DNA from 4 places in the Vreelandella sp. ssv genome. Region 2 is predicted to be linked to each of the others. Evidence: predicted binding sites of a transcription regulator. Region 2 holds the regulator's gene; each other region holds the start of a gene.
What was found. The regulator sigma-54, encoded in region 2, starts transcription at its own class of promoters, with help from an activator protein. The targets are predictions, from matches to a motif close to TGGCACNNNNNTTGCTNT.

Region 1 (4,183 bases), 460 kb from region 2:
GTTTGCAGTCGCTCAGTGGGGGTGACATTGCTGCTGTATACCGCCTAGAGACCCGCCAGGGACCGGTGGTGATTAAACATGACGATGCGGCGCGGCTGCGTGGCGAAGCCGAAGGGCTGCGTGCGTTGCAAGGCGCGTGTTCGCCGCTGGTAGTGCCAGAGGTATTAGGTTTGGCAGAAGGCTGGCTGGTCATCGAGTCGTTGGACACCGTGCCTGCTGGGCCGAATAGCGAAGCAGCGCTTGGCGAAGGGCTGCGCGGTTTGCACAGCGTGATTGGCGATGCCCACGGCTGGCATCAGGATAACGCTTGTGGGCTTACGCCCCAGCCGAACGCCCCGCTCAGTGACGGAAGGGCCTTTCAGCGCGAGCGCCGCTTACTTCCCCTTTGTGAAGCGTGCCACCAACGTGGGTTGTTGGACGGTGAGCTGCGTGGCCGTATCGAACGCTTGGCCTACGATTTGGAGCGTTGGCTGCCCGATGCACCGCCCAGCTTGCTGCACGGTGATTTGTGGTCAGGGAATGTGCTCTTCACTACAAAGGGGCCAGCGATCATCGATCCAGCGGTGTATCGCCACTACGCGGAAGTGGACGTGGCGATGCTGACGCTATTTGGCTCGCCGGGGGAGGTGTTTTTTGACGCCTACTGGAACGGCGACGCCCCGACCGACTGGCCGAGGCGTGAAGCGCTGTTTCAGCTTTACCCGTTGTTGAATCACCTGCTGCTGTTCGGCGCCGGTTACCGTTCTGCGGTTGAACGCAGCGTGGCGAGGGTCGAGTCCTTCGCTTGAGTTTTACCAAGACTTATAGGGCAAAAACTTACCATTTAATGTTAGCAAAACTCGGTCGCCTTTGGGGTCTTCGATTTTGTCGACTTCCATGGTGAAGTCGATGGCGCTCATGATGCCGTCGCCGAACTTCTCTTGCACAACGTCCTTCAAGGTTTCCCCATAAACGCCGACCACTTCATACAGGCGGTAAATGAAGGGGTCCTGGGGAATTGCTTCGTCCCAGGCCTTGGTGGGAAACGCCACTAACGCTTCGGCGACATCGCTCTCCACGCCCAACGTATCGCATATCTGTTGAGCAACGTCTTTGCTTGCGCTATTCATGCCGTAGCAGGCGGAGGCGACCCATACCGGCGACATGCCGACCGCTTTGCCAATATCGTCCCAGCTCATCTTTTTACGCGCTTTAGCGGCGAGCAGGGTATGACGCATTTCGAGCTTATCCATGATGGTTCTCCTCTAGAGTGAAGGGCGTTTGACGCCCTTTTTGGCCTATTAGGCTTGATATCAAGACAGCACTTTTTTGGCTTGGGTACGGACGTGGGTGGTATAGAGAACCAGCCCAACCAGTGTCAGACCGCCCACCAGGTTGCCCAGTACCGTGGGGATTTCGTTCCACATAATGTATTGATACAAGGTGAAATCAGCACCCATCATGAGACCAATCGGGAACAAGAACATGTTGACCACGGAGTGCTCAAAACCGAGATAGAAAAACACAATAATCGGCATCCACATGGCCATGATTTTGCCGGACACCGTTGTGGAGATGGCAGCGCCAACCACGCCCATGGATACCATCCAGTTGCAGAACATCCCTCTCAGGAAGAGCACGACCCAACCGGCAATGCCAGCATCCTGGTAACCCACGGTGCGGCTTTCACCGACGGCCATTATTGTTTGACCAACAGCGTTGATCTCCTGGGTACCGCCCATGGTGAAGTTCAGGTAGCCGAAGGTGGCAATAAACAGGGCACCCGCAAGGTTGCCAAGCCCCACCAGCGCCCAGCACTTCAGCATTCGCGGCAGTGTCACACCGGGTCTTTTGTCGAGCCATGCAATAGGCACGAGCATAAATACCCCGGTGAGCAGGTCATAGCCCATCAGGTAGAGCATGACGAAGCCTACGGGAAAGAGCAGTGCCCCAATCAAAAAGTGGCCGGTTTGCGTCGCAATGGTGATGGCAAAAATAACCGCCAACGCAAGGGTGGCCCCAGCCATAAAGGCGCGGATAAGCGTATCCCGGGTGCCCATATAGACTTTTGACTCACCCTGATCCACCAACTTGGTGACAAATTCACTGGGCATTAGATAAGACATAAGCATGTCTCCTGTGTCATTTCGGTTAATTAACGCCTAACCCAAGAGTTTTAGAGTTTCCTGCTAGGAGCAATAAATAGGAGCAATAAAACCGATGGCTGCGCCGTCCTGGTGCAAAAAAGATTAAGCGTGTGGCGCTATCGCACTATCCCTGTTTGTATTGCGATATGTGTGCCAACTCTTGGTTGTATTTATTAACCTTTTGTTTTTATTTGATTAATTGATTTTTTTGTCTGTTGTTTTGGATCGCTAGAATAGTTACGAAAAACCGTAAATAACGATATTTCGTTGTTTTATTAACGAAAACTCGTAACTGGCGTGGGAATTGAATGGTCATTAGTGAAGATCACCTTGAACCGTGAGGTAGTAGCTAATGCTTATGCAGGAACCCACACACGCCACATCCTCTGCACTAATGGGCGGCTACTCACCGCTGGCGATGATTGTGATCGATCCCTTTACCGATCAGCTATTGGCTGCCAATCCGGCTGGCTGCGAACTGCTATGTATTGATCGGACATGTATTGAGCACGACATGCCTCTAGCGGCCCCATTCAGCCACCGCTTGAGTGCTTCACTGCCGCTATGGGTCAGCTTTACCGATGAGACGCTGGTTCAAAAAACCGCCTGGTCGGATGACTTGGTAATACTCGACATGCAGCGCCAGCCTTACCGGGTAGAGGTTTATGCCCAGTGTATTGAAGATTCTGAACAGCTGTTATTAACGCTGATCGATCGTAATAAAGCCGAGCAGCGGCGGGCCAAGGCAGAGCTTGGTCGCCAACATCGTCAGGGGGAGGTGGGCTGGCAGCGTGTCGAACAGGTATTCGAGCGCATTGAGAAACAGAATCAACTGATCCTTAGCGCGGCGGGCGAGGGCATTTATGGCCTGGATGCCGAGGGTAAAACCACCTTTGTTAATCCCGCCGCCGAGCGCATTTTAGGCTGGAGTACCGAGGACATGGTGGGTCACGACGCGCATCTTATGTTCCATCATACCCACGCCGATGGCGGCCACTTTCCGGTGCAACAGTGTCCGATTCACGCCTCATTTAGTGATGGCCAAGTCCATCACGTCGATAACGAAGTGTTTTGGCATAAAAACGGCGAAGCGATCCCGGTCGAGTACACCAGTACACCGATTTTTGAGATGGGCCGTTTGGTCGGGGCGGTGGTGTTATTTCGTGACATTCGAGAGCGTAAACGCGCCGAGCAGCAGCTGCGCGATGCGCTGGCTGAAGTGGAGACGCTTAAGCAGCGCTTAGAGCTAGAGAACGAATACCTGCAAGAAGAGATAAAAGCCGAGCTCAATCACCGCGATATCGTCGGTAATAGCCCGGCGGTAGCAAAACTGATTAAACAGATAGAGATGGTCGCGCCCACCAGTGCCAACGTACTGATTAGCGGTGAATCCGGCACCGGCAAAGAGCTGATCGCCCGCGCCATTCATGCTGGCAGCACGCGCAGCGATCGGCCGCTGATCCGCGTGAACTGCGCGGCTATACCGCGGGATCTTTTCGAGAGCGAGTTTTTCGGACATGTAAAAGGCGCTTTTACCGGTGCCGTGCAGGATCGCCCCGGGCGTTTTGAGCTGGCCCACGGCGGGACGCTGTTTTTAGATGAGGTGGGTGAAATCCCTTTGGAGCTGCAAAGTAAGCTGCTGCGGGTGTTGCAAGACCAGCAGTTTGAACGGGTGGGGGACAACCGCACCAGAGAAGTGGATGTGCGGGTTATTGCCGCCACTAACCGTGAACTGCGCGAGATGATCGACGAGGGGAGTTTTCGCGAAGACCTCTACTTTCGACTCAACGTTTTCCCAATTGATTCAGTGCCGTTGCGTCAACGTATTGAGGACGTGCCGCTGTTGGCCCGTCACTTTTTACAGAGTGCCTGCCTGAAGTTTAATAAACCCGGCGTACGCATTCCCCCCGCCCAGTTAGAGATACTCCAGCGCTACCCATGGCCGGGCAATATACGGGAGCTAGAGAACATTATTGAGCGCCAAGTGATCGTGACGCAGGACCGGCGCTTGATGTTTGATGACCTGCTGCTGGGTGAGCCGCCGCGCTCGCTAGGCC
Region 2 (4,183 bases):
TAGACCTTGACCAGCGAGCCGGTACTGCTGTCTACAGCGGCGATGTCAATATTCGCCAAGGCGAAATGCAATTACGCGGCGAGCGGGTAGAAATTGAACGTAATGAGGCAGGCGAACTCTCGCGCGCAACCTCCACCGGTGAGCGCGCCTATCTGCGCCATCAAGCCGAAGGGCAAGAAGGTCCTACGGAAGGCTGGGCGAGACGCATTATTTACCACGTCGCTGAACGCCGCGTTGAGCTGATCGACCATGCTGAATTAATTCAACAAAACGACACCTTTACCGGCGGTCGCCTTGAGTATTTTATCGATCGAGAAGTGATTCAGGCGCGCTCTGACGTTGACGGTAGCGAGCCCCAGCGCATCCGCATGACTCTTCAGCCGGAACAATAGGGAGCCAAGCCGTGGCAACAGCAGACACCGCCTCGATTCGAACCCTTTATGCCCACCATTTGGCGAAAAGCTACAAGCGCCGCCGAGTGGTTAAAGACATCAACTTAGAGATCTCCCAAGGCAGCATTGTGGGATTGCTCGGCCCTAATGGCGCGGGCAAAACCACTTCCTTTTATATGATTGTTGGGCTCGTGAAATCCGATGCTGGCAAGGTGAGTATCGACGACCTGGATTTAACTCGCGCCCCAATGCATGAACGGGCTGCGGCGGGTATCGGCTACCTTCCACAAGAGGCGTCTATTTTTCGTAAATTATCGGTCGCCGATAATATTATGGCGATACTCGAAACTCGCAAAAAGCTCAGCCGCAGCGAACGCGAGCAGCGCCTGGAGGCGCTACTTGAAGACTTTCACATTACCCATATACGCGACAACCTCGGCATGAGCCTTTCGGGTGGCGAGCGTAGACGTGTGGAAATTGCGCGTTCGTTAGCCACCGAGCCCGCCTTTATTTTACTGGATGAGCCCTTTGCTGGTGTTGATCCAATTTCGGTAGGTGAGATCAAAACCATTATCCGGGCGCTAAAACAGCGCCATATTGGCGTGCTCATCACCGACCACAACGTACGTGACACTCTCGATATCTGTGATATCGCCTATATAGTGGGAGATGGACAGATCATCGCCAGCGGATCTCCTGACTCGATCCTGACCAATCAAAAAGTAAGAGACGTTTATTTGGGTGCTGACTTCCGTCTCTAAGCTTATTTTTCTCGTCTAATTAGTGCTCTACAACAACTTTACTACCAATGGCATGCTTATTGCACTTGCACCTGGGACCTACTCGCACTAGGGTGGAGCATTCTGATTAACGAGTGGTTCTCAGATGGTCATGAAAGCTTCTCTTCAACTGCGTATCGGCACCCAGCTGACCATGACACCTCAGTTGCAGCAGGCTATAGCCCTGTTACAGCTATCAACGCTGGACCTTCGTCAAGAAATTCAACAGGCCTTAGATGCCAACCCCATGCTCGAGCAAGAGGATGAATTTGGCGAACAGGCAGTCAGCGAGCCCAAAGAGGAAGAGTGGTCAGAGAGCATTCCTACCGAGCTATCGGTAGATAGTGACTGGTCTGATACCTACCAAGACATGGGTAGCTATAGCGGCACCAGTGGTGAAGGCCCTGATTTTGAGCGCCAAGCGGCCGGACAGAGCCTTCATGGGCACCTGCTTTGGCAGCTCGCCATGACCGATTTTGGCGCTCGAGAGCAGCTTATCGCGGAAAGTTTAATCGACGCGCTAGATGCTAACGGCTATTTAACCCAGCCGCTCAATGACATTCGTGAAGGGCTTCGCGCGCAGGGGATTGATGGACTTAGCCAGCGTGAAGTGGAAACGATCCTGCTTAAGCTGCAGCAGTTCGAGCCAACGGGGATATTCGCCCGTGACCTGCGCGAATGTCTGATGCTGCAGCTGGCCGCCCTTCCCGATGACACATCTCTTCTGGTTCCTGCTCGCCGCTTAGTCCGCCAGTTTCTTGAATCGCTAGGCAAAGATGATATGCGCCTGCTGAAACGTCGCCTGGGGCTTGATGATGACCAGCTAGCGGATGTCATCCTACTCATTCGAAGCCTTGATCCACGTCCCGGTAGCGCCTATGGCGATACCGACGATAACTATGTAACGCCTGACCTTATCGTGCGCCATGATCACGAAGGGTGGCATTTGGAACTCAACCCAGAAGCATTGCCGAAGCTGCGCATCCAGCCTGACTATGCGAGCTTGATAAAGCGCGCTGACAAAAGCCAGGACAACCAGTTTTTAAAAGAGCATTTACAGGAAGCCCGCTGGCTTATTAAGAGCCTTTCCAGCCGCAACGACACGCTGCTGCGCGTTGGTCGTGAAATTATTACCCGTCAAATTGGCTTTTTAGAGTATGGCGAAGAAGCCATGAAACCGCTCATTTTAGCCGATATTGCGGAGGCCGTGGAAATGCACGAGTCGACTATTTCGCGGGTCACCACGCAAAAATATATCCATACACCGCGCGGCGTGTTTGAACTCAAATACTTTTTCTCAAGCCAAGTCAGCAGCCAGGATGGCGACAGCCACTCCAGCACTGCGATCCGCGCTAGGCTCAAGAAGTTGATTCAAGAGGAGCCGCCCGGCAAGCCCCTTTCGGACAGCCGGTTGGTCACACTCTTAGAAGAGGGCGGTATCCAGGTAGCGCGCCGTACAGTGGCAAAATATCGTGAAGCCATGGGCATTCCCTCATCTAGTGAACGACGTCGTTTGCGTTAAGATCGGTACACATTGCAGCGAAACTCTCGACAAGGGCTTTGCAACGCGGCAAAAAGGGTTACAATCGAAGTACAGTCCGATGGATAAGGAGAACGTCAATGCAAGTAAATATCACTGGTCATCACGTAGATCTGACTGACGCCTTGCGTGACTATGTCAACGAAAAGCTTGAACGTGTAGAGCGCCATTACGACAATATAACCACGGTGCAAGTCACCTTATCTGTGGAGAAAGAGCGCCAGCAGGCTGCCTGTACACTGCATGCAGCAGGTGCAGATTTACATGCAGAAGCCTTAGACAGTGATATGTACGCCGCGATTGACGCATTAGCGGACAAAATTGATCGCCAACTAGTTAAACATAAGGAAAAAGCACAAGCTCGCGCCCAAGGCGCAGGCGTGCGTTAATTCAATGACGTTGGAAACCATACTCCCCCCGGAACGCGTCCTTTTCGACGTCCCCGGGGGCAGCAAAAAAAGGGTGCTGGAGTTTTTCAGCACCTTTATTGCCCAAAACACCCCCAGCCTGGACAGCCAAGAAGTGTTTAGCCGCTTAATCGGCCGCGAGCGCTTAGGCAGTACAGGTATTGGAAATGGCGTGGCTATTCCTCATGCGCGTAGCCCTCACTGTTCGGCCCCCATTGCTGGTTTTTTAAAGCTTTCAGAAGCAATTGATTTTGACGCTATCGACGGCGACCCCGTTGATCTGGTGTTTGTGTTGCTGGTACCAGAAGAGGCTGATGACACACACCTCTCTCTATTAGGCCAAGTAGCCACCATCATGAACGATGCGGATACGCGCCAGAAGCTGCGTAAAGCAGCCAGCCAGCGCGAACTACTTGAGTTGCTTACTGCTAAAATTCGTGAGCAAACAACGCCTTAAAAACCTAAACTTGCTATGCGGTAGAATATGGCAGGCTAGTTTTCGCTCACCACCCTCAACGCAGCTTGATCAAAGCAAAGAGAGACTCTATGCAACTTGTGATCATTAGCGGCCGCTCTGGGTCAGGTAAATCTATCGCCTTACAAGCGCTTGAAGATCTTGGCTACTATGCGATTGATAACCTCCCCGCCATGCTGCTGGGAGCATTGGTGGACGAAATACGCGATCAGGGTGAACGCGCTCATTTGGCAGTCAGTATTGATGCCCGCAACTTGCCGGGTGCCTTAGAGCGACTACCGTCGTTATTAGCGGAGTTGCGCCAGCGTAAAATTGATTTTCAAGTCATCTACCTGACTACCGATGCACGCATACTGCTTGAGCGTTATTCGGCTACAAGGCGGCGCCATCCGTTAACTCGCGATAGCGAAATGACGCTAGAAGAAGCAATTAATAAAGAAGAAGAAACGCTGCACGATATCCGCGACCTGGCCGATTTATTGATCGACACTTCACGGCTTTCGGTACACGATTTGCGCCGCCGCATTACCGACCAAGTAGCCCATCAGCATCGCGATAAGTTAACACTAACCCTTGAATCCTTCGGTTAT
Region 3 (4,183 bases), 320 kb from region 2:
AGTAAATGTTGGATGATGAGTAGAGAATTCGTTCGCCATCGATTATTTGCGTCGTCACAATAATCTCTTCATTGCTCGTGTTGGTCCAGCTGCCGCTGGTGGTATCGGCAATAATACCCGCAGGGATTAGCCCTAACGCAGGCTCGCTCCACTGATTAAACGGTATGGTAGCCACGGCGATTCCCGCGGTGAGCGCCGTGAAGGCCCCCACCGGCGGACGTATAAAGCCGCGATCCCGGTGCTCAACCACTTCGACATCAATCGTGACATTGGCGCTGTTGGCAGTAGGCACCGTGGTGAGATTGGCGCCGCGTGACACTAGTTCGCTGGTAAGCAGGGTGCGAAAGCCACGCTCAAATTCGCCGCCGCTGTATGCGCGGAGTTCACCGTGCTCGGCTGGACTGATGTGTAAGTCGCGATTGCGAACGCGCTCGCGTTGCAAAATGCTGATAGCTTCATGGCGGGCAAGCACATCCCAGTGGTGAGCTGCCTGCATACGTTGCTGCTCAGTATAGGGATAGGTGGTGGCAATGGGCGCTTGTGATGTATTGGCATAGAAGCAGCCGCTGAGCATTAGCGTTGCCAGCCCCCAGCCAACAGGACGTATGAAATAGGGTAAACGACATAATGTGGGACGGGTGCGCACCTGCGGGTTCCTTTTTCGCTACAAACGGCTTTTGGTAGACTGTTCGCCATACTTAGTTTGGCATGCCTAAATTGACATGCCTAATTCTACATACCTAGTTCGAAATATCTGGTTAGATTTAAATAGCTTCATCGGCCAAGAGGTTCAAAACTTGAATGAGCGATACTACTAATGCTTGAAGATCACCGCAGCGGTCCGCGCCATGATTCGCTCATGTCGGCCTATCATGAAAGCGATAGCAACAGCGGTTGGATGATTAGCTATCTGGATATCATGACCTTGCTGGTGGCTCTTTTCGTGATCATTATCGCCGCGGCAGGGTCGACCAATCCAAAATGGTTGACAGGCGATACCGCTAGCGAGGATATCCATTTTCCGTCGCCTGCGCTGGAAATCCCCTTGCCCGAGGCGTTATTACAAGCAATGCCTGACCGTGCTGGTATAGCCGCTTGGAGTGGTACAGGACTAAGCCCAATGGCAGTGAGCGCGTCGTTGGGTGTGGCGGGTTTGCCCGATTTGTCTCGGTTACCTCGTCGGGTGAGCCTTGGTGTACCACCGCTCTTGGCTGCCCCGGTTCCACCGGCCGCTGAGCCGGTTACTGTTCTACCCAAGCTGCTGATGCCTGCGGGCAGCGATGATTTTTCATCTCCTTTGGCGGATTACATGGTGGTGTTAACCGATCACCCGCCGGTAAATGTCCAGGTAGTCAGCGATGAATCTGTCTCGGGGGCGCTTGCCCTGGATCAAGCGCTTTCACAACGTGTGGATGAGTCACCGTATCTGCCCGACCTTGAAGGGGTTGAAGTCTCGCGAGTGGCAGAGGGTATTAGCCTGCAGGTGCAGGATCAGCTGTTGTTTCCTTCGGCGACAGCCGAGTTAACGGATACTGGTTCGTCATTAGTGGGCAGTTTGCTGGAAACTATTCAACGCTATGATGGTGAAGTATGGGTTGAAGGCCATTCGGATAGCCAGACGATTAGCACAGAGGAGTTCTCTTCTAACTGGGCGCTCTCAAGTGCACGTGCCATCGCCATCGTTGAAGCGCTGGAAGCGTCGGGCGTCGATGCCGAGCGCCTGCGCGCCGTGGGCTTGGCGGCTACCAGACCATTAGAAGACAACGCCACGGCAGAGGGCCGTGCGCGTAACCGTCGGGTTGAGGTCGTTATTCATGTGGAGTAGCTGACTTCCGAAAGCATGGCTATTTTGATGATAGCGACCATAAAAAAGCCCGCCGGGGTAGGCGGGCATTAAAGGTCTTGGCTCACTGCAGCCCACTGGCATCAGGTGAGGGGTGTACAGGATCACCAGTGAGTACAATATTAGTATAGCTATTTTCCCGGCATTGCCAAGTGCTGTGTTAGTTTTTCTTGTTTGTCGACGCAAACGTGCCCTGATGTGTTCAATGCTCTTTTTTGGTGCATCAAGGCTGCTTCTTTTTGGTGCTTGTAAGAGTGTTCGTTAATTTAAAGATAAATAAACCTTGTAACTTACTGCTGTACCTACGCTTCTCTGTTTTGGCTTACAACTTGCTATGCTTTCCATAGCCAATTAATAGCTGGTCATCGCCATAGGGCATCGCAGACGACAGTCTTTACGATGCGTTAAGACCGAATAGAGGTAGCGCCATGCCTGAATCCAATCATCTGTCAGTGCCACTTTGCCCGCCAATATCTCCAGCTGACCCTGCTTTTCAGCCGCGTTTGGTATTGACCGATCTGGATGGCTCGCTGCTGGATCACCATAGTTATGATTTCAGCCCGGCTGCACCGTGGTTAGCTCGTTTAAAACAAATGGGGGTGCCGGTGATTCCCGTCACCAGTAAAACCCGTGCGGAATTGATTCCGCTGCGCGAGGCGTTGGGCCTGACGGGAACGCCCTTTATTGCTGAAAATGGTGCGGTTATTGGCCTGCCGCCAGGTTGGTGCCATGCCCGCTTGGATCGTCCAGGCGGTGGTCGTGATGGTGTCGTGATTAAACATCCTGGGGTAGATATCGGTTTTATTCGTGCCCGTTTGAAGGTATGGCGTGAGCGTCTAGATATTCAATTTACCCAGATGGGCGAGCTTAGTGTGCAGGAAGTCATGCAACTCACTGGGTTGGATGAAAAACGCGCCAGAGATGCCCGGCAGCGGGAAGGCAGTGAACCGTTGTTGTGGAAAGACAGTGACCAGGCACTAGAAACGTTTCGTGCCGCTCTGGAGGGGGATGGCCTACAGCTAACGCAAGGCGGGCGCTTCTGGCATGTGATGGGCCGCTCGGCCGATAAGGGCAGCGCAGTGGAGTGGTTGGTGAAACGTTTTACTGCGTTAAGAGGCCGCACACCACTTTCGCTAGGCCTAGGGGATGGGCCGAACGATATCACTATGCTTGAAGCTGTCGATCAAGCCGTCGTCATCCGAGGCTGCCATGACTTAGTCGTAGAGCCCCGTAATAGTTCGCTTTACCGTACGGAAGCAACGGGGCCGACCGGTTGGGCAGAGGGGGTTGCCCACTGGTGGGGGCGAGATGACCGCCGTTTAGCGACGGCGGAGAAGAGTGATGCTGTTGTTATTTGAGGACGGTTCGTTATTTGAGAACAGTTCAATGAACACAGGGAGGCAAGCTTATGAGTGACTTTCACCAAAACGGCATTATTACGGATTTTCATAATCTTACTAAGCGCTCAGTCGATGCCCTTGAAGAGGAGCTTTGTCAATTCGCCCGCCGACGCCCCATGGGGTTAATTCTACCGTCGCTTTTTTCAGAACTGGAAGGACCAGCACTCTCCGCAATCGTTGATGAGTTGGTAAAAGTCCCTTATCTCAACGAGATCGTCATTGGTTTGGATCGCGCTGATCGTGAGCAATTTTTACATGCCCGAGAGTTTTTCTCCCGGCTGCCTCAGCATACCCGCATTTTATGGAATGACGGTCCACGGCTGCGCGCCCTCGATGCGGAGCTTGAAGAGCATGGCTTGGGCGCTTTAGAGCCTGGTAAAGGTCGCAATGTTTGGTACTGCGCAGGCTATATGCTGTCGTCAGGACGTTCGACGGTGGTGGGCCTACACGATTGCGATATTTTGACCTACGAGCGCGGCCTGCTGGCGCGCTTGATGTACCCGGTAGCCCATCCCAATTTTAACTATAGCTTTTGTAAAGGCTATTACCCCCGCATTGCCGAGGGCAAGCTAAATGGGCGTGTCTCACGGTTGTTAGTGACGCCGTTATTACGGGCGCTCAAAACCGTCTGCGGACCGCTGCCCTATCTCGATTATCTGGATAGTTTCCGTTATCCGCTTTCAGGCGAGTTTGCGATGCGCAGCGAGGTGCTGGAAGGGATTCGTATTCCCGCCGATTGGGGGCTGGAGATAGGGGTACTATCGGAGTTGCAGCGCAATTACTCACTGCGTCAGCTCTGCCAGGTGGATATTGCCGATGCATACGACCACAAGCATCAGCCGGTTAGCGAAGATGATCCCAATGGCGGCTTAAACCGCATGAGTTTGGATATCTCAAAAGCACTCTATCGCAAGCTAGCGACCCAGGGCATTACCTTTAG
Region 4 (4,183 bases), 1.8 Mb from region 2:
CGAGTACCTGGGTGAAGATATCACTGAAAAGCTGGTCTACTACCCGACCGTTACCCGGGAAGAGTTCCACACCATGGGACGCCTAACCGACCATATCCGGACGGGTAAACTGTTTGAAGATACCGGCTTGCCGCCCATCGACCCACGCCAGGATCGTGCGATGATCTGCGGCAGCCCCGCCATGCTTGACGACACCAGCGCGCTACTCGATGAGCTGGGTCTGAATATCTCACCCCGCATGGGCGAGCCCGGCGATTACGTCATTGAACGCGCTTTTGTCGAAAAGTAAGTGACATAGTAAGTAAACATACAGTCCTACACGCTAGTCACTAAAAACCCCCGCTAATCGGTTTGAGGATATAAACCGACTAGCGGGGGTTTTGTATTTTAAACGGCGTCTTTGCCCGTTTCGCCGGTACGGATACGAATCACCTGTTCCAACGGCATCACAAAAATTTTGCCGTCGCCGATTTTACCCGTGTTAGCTACCTGGGTGATGGCATCGATCACTTGCTCGGCCATGTCGTCGTCTACGGCGACTTCCAGTTTCACTTTGGGTAGGAAGTCCACCACATACTCAGCGCCACGATAAAGCTCGGTATGCCCTTTCTGGCGCCCAAATCCTTTCACTTCCGTCACCGTAATACCCTGCACGCCGATGTCGGAGAGCGACTCGCGCACATCGTCGAGCTTGAACGGCTTGATAATAGCTGTGATCAATTTCATTACCATATCCTCTAACTGGGTGGCCGTAATGGGGTCGGGTTGCACGGCGACTGGTAAGCCAACCGAGAACCGCTAACCACCAGCATACACCGCTATCGTCAGAGAATAAAAAAGCCTCCCACTTTAGGGGAGGCTATAAGGAGCACACCAGCTCAATGGGTTGGCATTAACTTATTTCTTAATACCAAATTCTGGGTAGGCTTCAAGACCACACTCAGCGATATCAACACCTTCGTACTCTTCTTCTTCGCTGACACGGATACCCATGATGGCTTTCAGGATGAGCCATACCACCAGACTTGCCAGGAAGACCCAACCGAAGATACCTGCAATACCGATGATTTGAGCACCGAATGAGGCGCCGTCATTGGTCAAAGGCACCGCCAGTACGCCCCAGATACCGACCACACCGTGCACAGAGATCGCACCGACCGGATCATCTAGCTTCAGCTTATCAAGGGTAACGATGGCAGCCACCACGATGATGCCACCTACTGCACCGATAATAGTGGCACCCAGTGCAGTCGGGGAGAGCGGATCAGCGGTAATGGCGACCAAACCCGCCAATGCACCGTTCAACGCCATGGTCAGGTCAGCTTTACGGAACCACAGTTTGGCCAGAATCAGCGCGGCAATGACACCACCCGCCGCTGCAGCGTTGGTATTTACAAACACTTGCGCCACGTTGTTAGCAGAATCGACGGCCGCCAGCTTGAGCTCGGAACCACCGTTGAAGCCGAACCAGCCCATCCACAGGATGAAGGTACCCAACGTTGCCAGCGGCATGTTGGCACCAGGAATGGCATGGATAGAACCATCTTTGCCGTATTTGCCTTTACGCGGTCCCAGTACGATGACGCCTGCAAGGGCTGCAGCTGCACCGGCAAGGTGCACAATGCCTGAGCCCGCATAGTCAGAGTAACCCACTTCAGACAACCAGCCACCACCCCAGGTCCAGTAACCAGACACCGGATAGATAAACGCGGTCATTACTACGGCAAACGCCAGGAAGGCCCACAGTTTCATACGCTCAGCCACGGCACCCGACACAATCGACATGGCGGTGGCGACGAACACTACCTGGAAGAAGAAGTCAGAACGCATGGAGTAGTAAGGGGCGTCATCACCACCGGCAGTCACCGCATCAACGCTGTTTTCAGCGCCAATCAGGAAGCCCAGATTGGGTAGGAAGCCGCCAGCGCTGCTGGAGTACATAATATAGTAGCCGACCAACAGGTACATGGTGCAGGCAATGGCAAACAGCGCAACGTTTTTGGTTAGAATTTCAGCGGTGTTTTTGGAGCGTACCAGGCCCGCCTCCAACATGGAGAAGCCAGCCGCCATCCACATGACGAGCACGCCGCAAATTAGGAAGTAGAACGTATCGAGCGCGTAGCTCAACTCTGTAAACTCATTCATTGTATGTTCCCCGTTTAATGTCTGGTTTAGCCGTGATTAGACGGCGTCAGCGCCGCGTTCGCCGGTGCGGATACGGATCACGTCTTCCAGTGGCGTAACAAACACTTTGCCGTCACCGATCTTGCCGCTATTGGCTGCGCTGCAGATCGCATCCAGCACACTCTCTAAACGAGCATCGTCGACGGCTACCTCAACCTTTACCTTGGGTAGAAAATCGACGACATACTCTGCGCCGCGATACAGTTCGGTATGCCCTTTCTGACGGCCAAAACCTTTCACTTCGGTAACCGTAATGCCCTGCACGCCGTTGTCGGCGAGTGCCTCACGAACGTCGTCGAGCTTGAATGGCTTGATGATAGCGGTGATGAGTTTCATCCCGGATCTCCCCTGCTGGATAAGTCCTGCTAGATTGGTAGCGACACTTGCCGCCAGAATAAGCACCTGAACCGATAATGCGCATACCGTGCCAGCTGATTTTTTTTGCTTAAAAGTCAGCCAATTAGCTGACATCCAATGACTATCAAAGCGCCCTCTATAACCAAACTCATCCTCATATCACGGCTATTGCACCAAAAAAGAGCATAAGAAAATGTAGCCTGCCCCATTTCAATGCAAAGCAAAGCCGCAGCAGGAAATGCACAAGGCGCATGCGAATTCGCCAACTGTTGCGTATCCTTACAGGTAAGCCGTTTTCATATGCGTACATTTAATTAGTTATTTAGGAGAGAGCAGCTATGGCGCCTCAAGACCGTATCAGCCGATTGGCCCAGCAGATTGGCGACCGTTTACAAAACGCCTCACAGGCACCGGAAGATATTCAAAAGGGTGTGCAGCAAGTCGTGCGTGGCGCCTTTGACCGCCTGGAGCTTGTCTCGAGAGAGGATTTCGATATTTTGATGGACGTATTACAGCGCACGCGTTCACGGGTGGAAGCGCTAGAGCGACAAGTTGCCAACCTGGAGGCCACTGTAGAAGCCTCCACTGCCCCTGCTGCTACACCGCTTGAAGCAGAAGTACCGCCAGTCCCTACTCCTGAGCCAAACAGCGACACGAGTGAAGACAACAAACCAAGCTAGCCGCTAGAGCATTAATAACTCAGGTACTTAGTATGAGTATCGGCAATAGAGAGCGATCATCTATTGCCGACCGCCCAAGACTTATTGCAGCGAAGCGCTCGGGCGATCGTTTTGCACAGCAAAAACACAAACACGAATCAATATCATTGACATTTTCCCCTCCAGTGTTATTTTCCTCTTACTAAACGCTTTCCATACTCCGCCAATCCAAATGAACTGGCTTACTCACTAAATTGATCGTTCAGAAGCACCAATATAGGTCAAGCCGGTGCCGACACCGCTGTTGAGTGGTATTTGCTAGCGCAGAACATTTCATCTCGATGAGATACCGCCCATGTCAGTGCGCCAATTTGATGCATTTGATTGAAGACGATAGTGCCACGACCTCATGAACACCCTCTCAGCTCATCCGTCTGCAGATCAGGCACCGCATATTCTTACCCCAAACTCGTTAGCGCAGCTGGGGTTACGTTTTGGGATCGATTACCGAGTTGAAGGCAGGTGCGCAGGTGTTGCCCCCGTCGCCCATGGCCGTGTTCACGATGTTAGCCTCTCCACGTCACTGCATCTAACGCTCTCGGATCTAAAGGTTGAGCGCACCTACTGGTCGGCTTCCCGCCAAACGCTGCCCTGGTTTATTAGCGTGGTGCTGGAAGGTCACATTACTGCCACGGTAGGCAACCAATGCCAGGCATTTTCAGCAGGTGATGGACTTTGCGCCCACTTTACTCCCCAGCACTCGCTTACGGTCTACCAACCCGCTCAATCTCGCTTACGCACCGTTAACCTAGCCGTGCTCGCCACAGCACCCAACGGCCTCCCCTCGACACCACAAGAGCCCTTGCTGCATCGCTGGCGGCTACCTGAAACGCTGATTACGCTGCTGCGTGCCACTATCGATCAACCGCCCAGCGCCTGCCGTCAGCCTCTGGTATGGCATGGGCTAGCACTCCAACTACTCG

Region 1: the regulator sigma-54 is predicted to act here: its motif matches at 2,265-2,282, upstream of AC5TBW_RS04970 (formate/nitrite transporter family protein).
Region 3: the regulator sigma-54 is predicted to act here: its motif matches at 2,162-2,179, upstream of AC5TBW_RS05615 (HAD-IIB family hydrolase).
Region 4: the regulator sigma-54 is predicted to act here: its motif matches at 2,597-2,614, upstream of AC5TBW_RS18470 (P-II family nitrogen regulator).

The regions. Positions count from the first base shown of each region.
Region 1 covers NZ_CM182545.1:1,061,425-1,065,607, forward strand. The annotation lists gene AC5TBW_RS04960 (fructosamine kinase family protein) at 1-788, shown strand, start outside; gene cynS (cyanase) at 792-1,232, opposite strand; gene AC5TBW_RS04970 (formate/nitrite transporter family protein) at 1,293-2,105, opposite strand; gene AC5TBW_RS04975 (sigma-54 interaction domain-containing protein) at 2,479-4,183, shown strand, end outside.
Region 2 covers NZ_CM182545.1:1,521,062-1,525,244, reverse strand. The annotation lists gene lptA (lipopolysaccharide transport periplasmic protein LptA) at 1-392, shown strand, start outside; gene lptB (LPS export ABC transporter ATP-binding protein) at 404-1,153, shown strand; gene AC5TBW_RS06940 (RNA polymerase factor sigma-54) at 1,278-2,693, shown strand; gene hpf (ribosome hibernation-promoting factor, HPF/YfiA family) at 2,792-3,100, shown strand; gene AC5TBW_RS06930 (PTS sugar transporter subunit IIA) at 3,105-3,575, shown strand; gene rapZ (RNase adapter RapZ) at 3,665-4,183, shown strand, end outside.
Region 3 covers NZ_CM182545.1:1,204,522-1,208,704, forward strand. The annotation lists gene AC5TBW_RS05605 (hypothetical protein) at 1-574, opposite strand, end outside; gene AC5TBW_RS05610 (OmpA family protein) at 818-1,825, shown strand; gene AC5TBW_RS05615 (HAD-IIB family hydrolase) at 2,272-3,201, shown strand; gene AC5TBW_RS05620 (glycosyltransferase family protein) at 3,252-4,183, shown strand, end outside.
Region 4 covers NZ_CM182545.1:4,036,698-4,040,880, forward strand. The annotation lists gene AC5TBW_RS18455 (ferredoxin--NADP reductase) at 1-289, shown strand, start outside; gene glnK (P-II family nitrogen regulator) at 388-726, opposite strand; gene AC5TBW_RS18465 (ammonium transporter) at 898-2,145, opposite strand; gene AC5TBW_RS18470 (P-II family nitrogen regulator) at 2,182-2,520, opposite strand; gene AC5TBW_RS18475 (accessory factor UbiK family protein) at 2,880-3,221, shown strand; gene AC5TBW_RS18480 (helix-turn-helix transcriptional regulator) at 3,610-4,183, shown strand, end outside.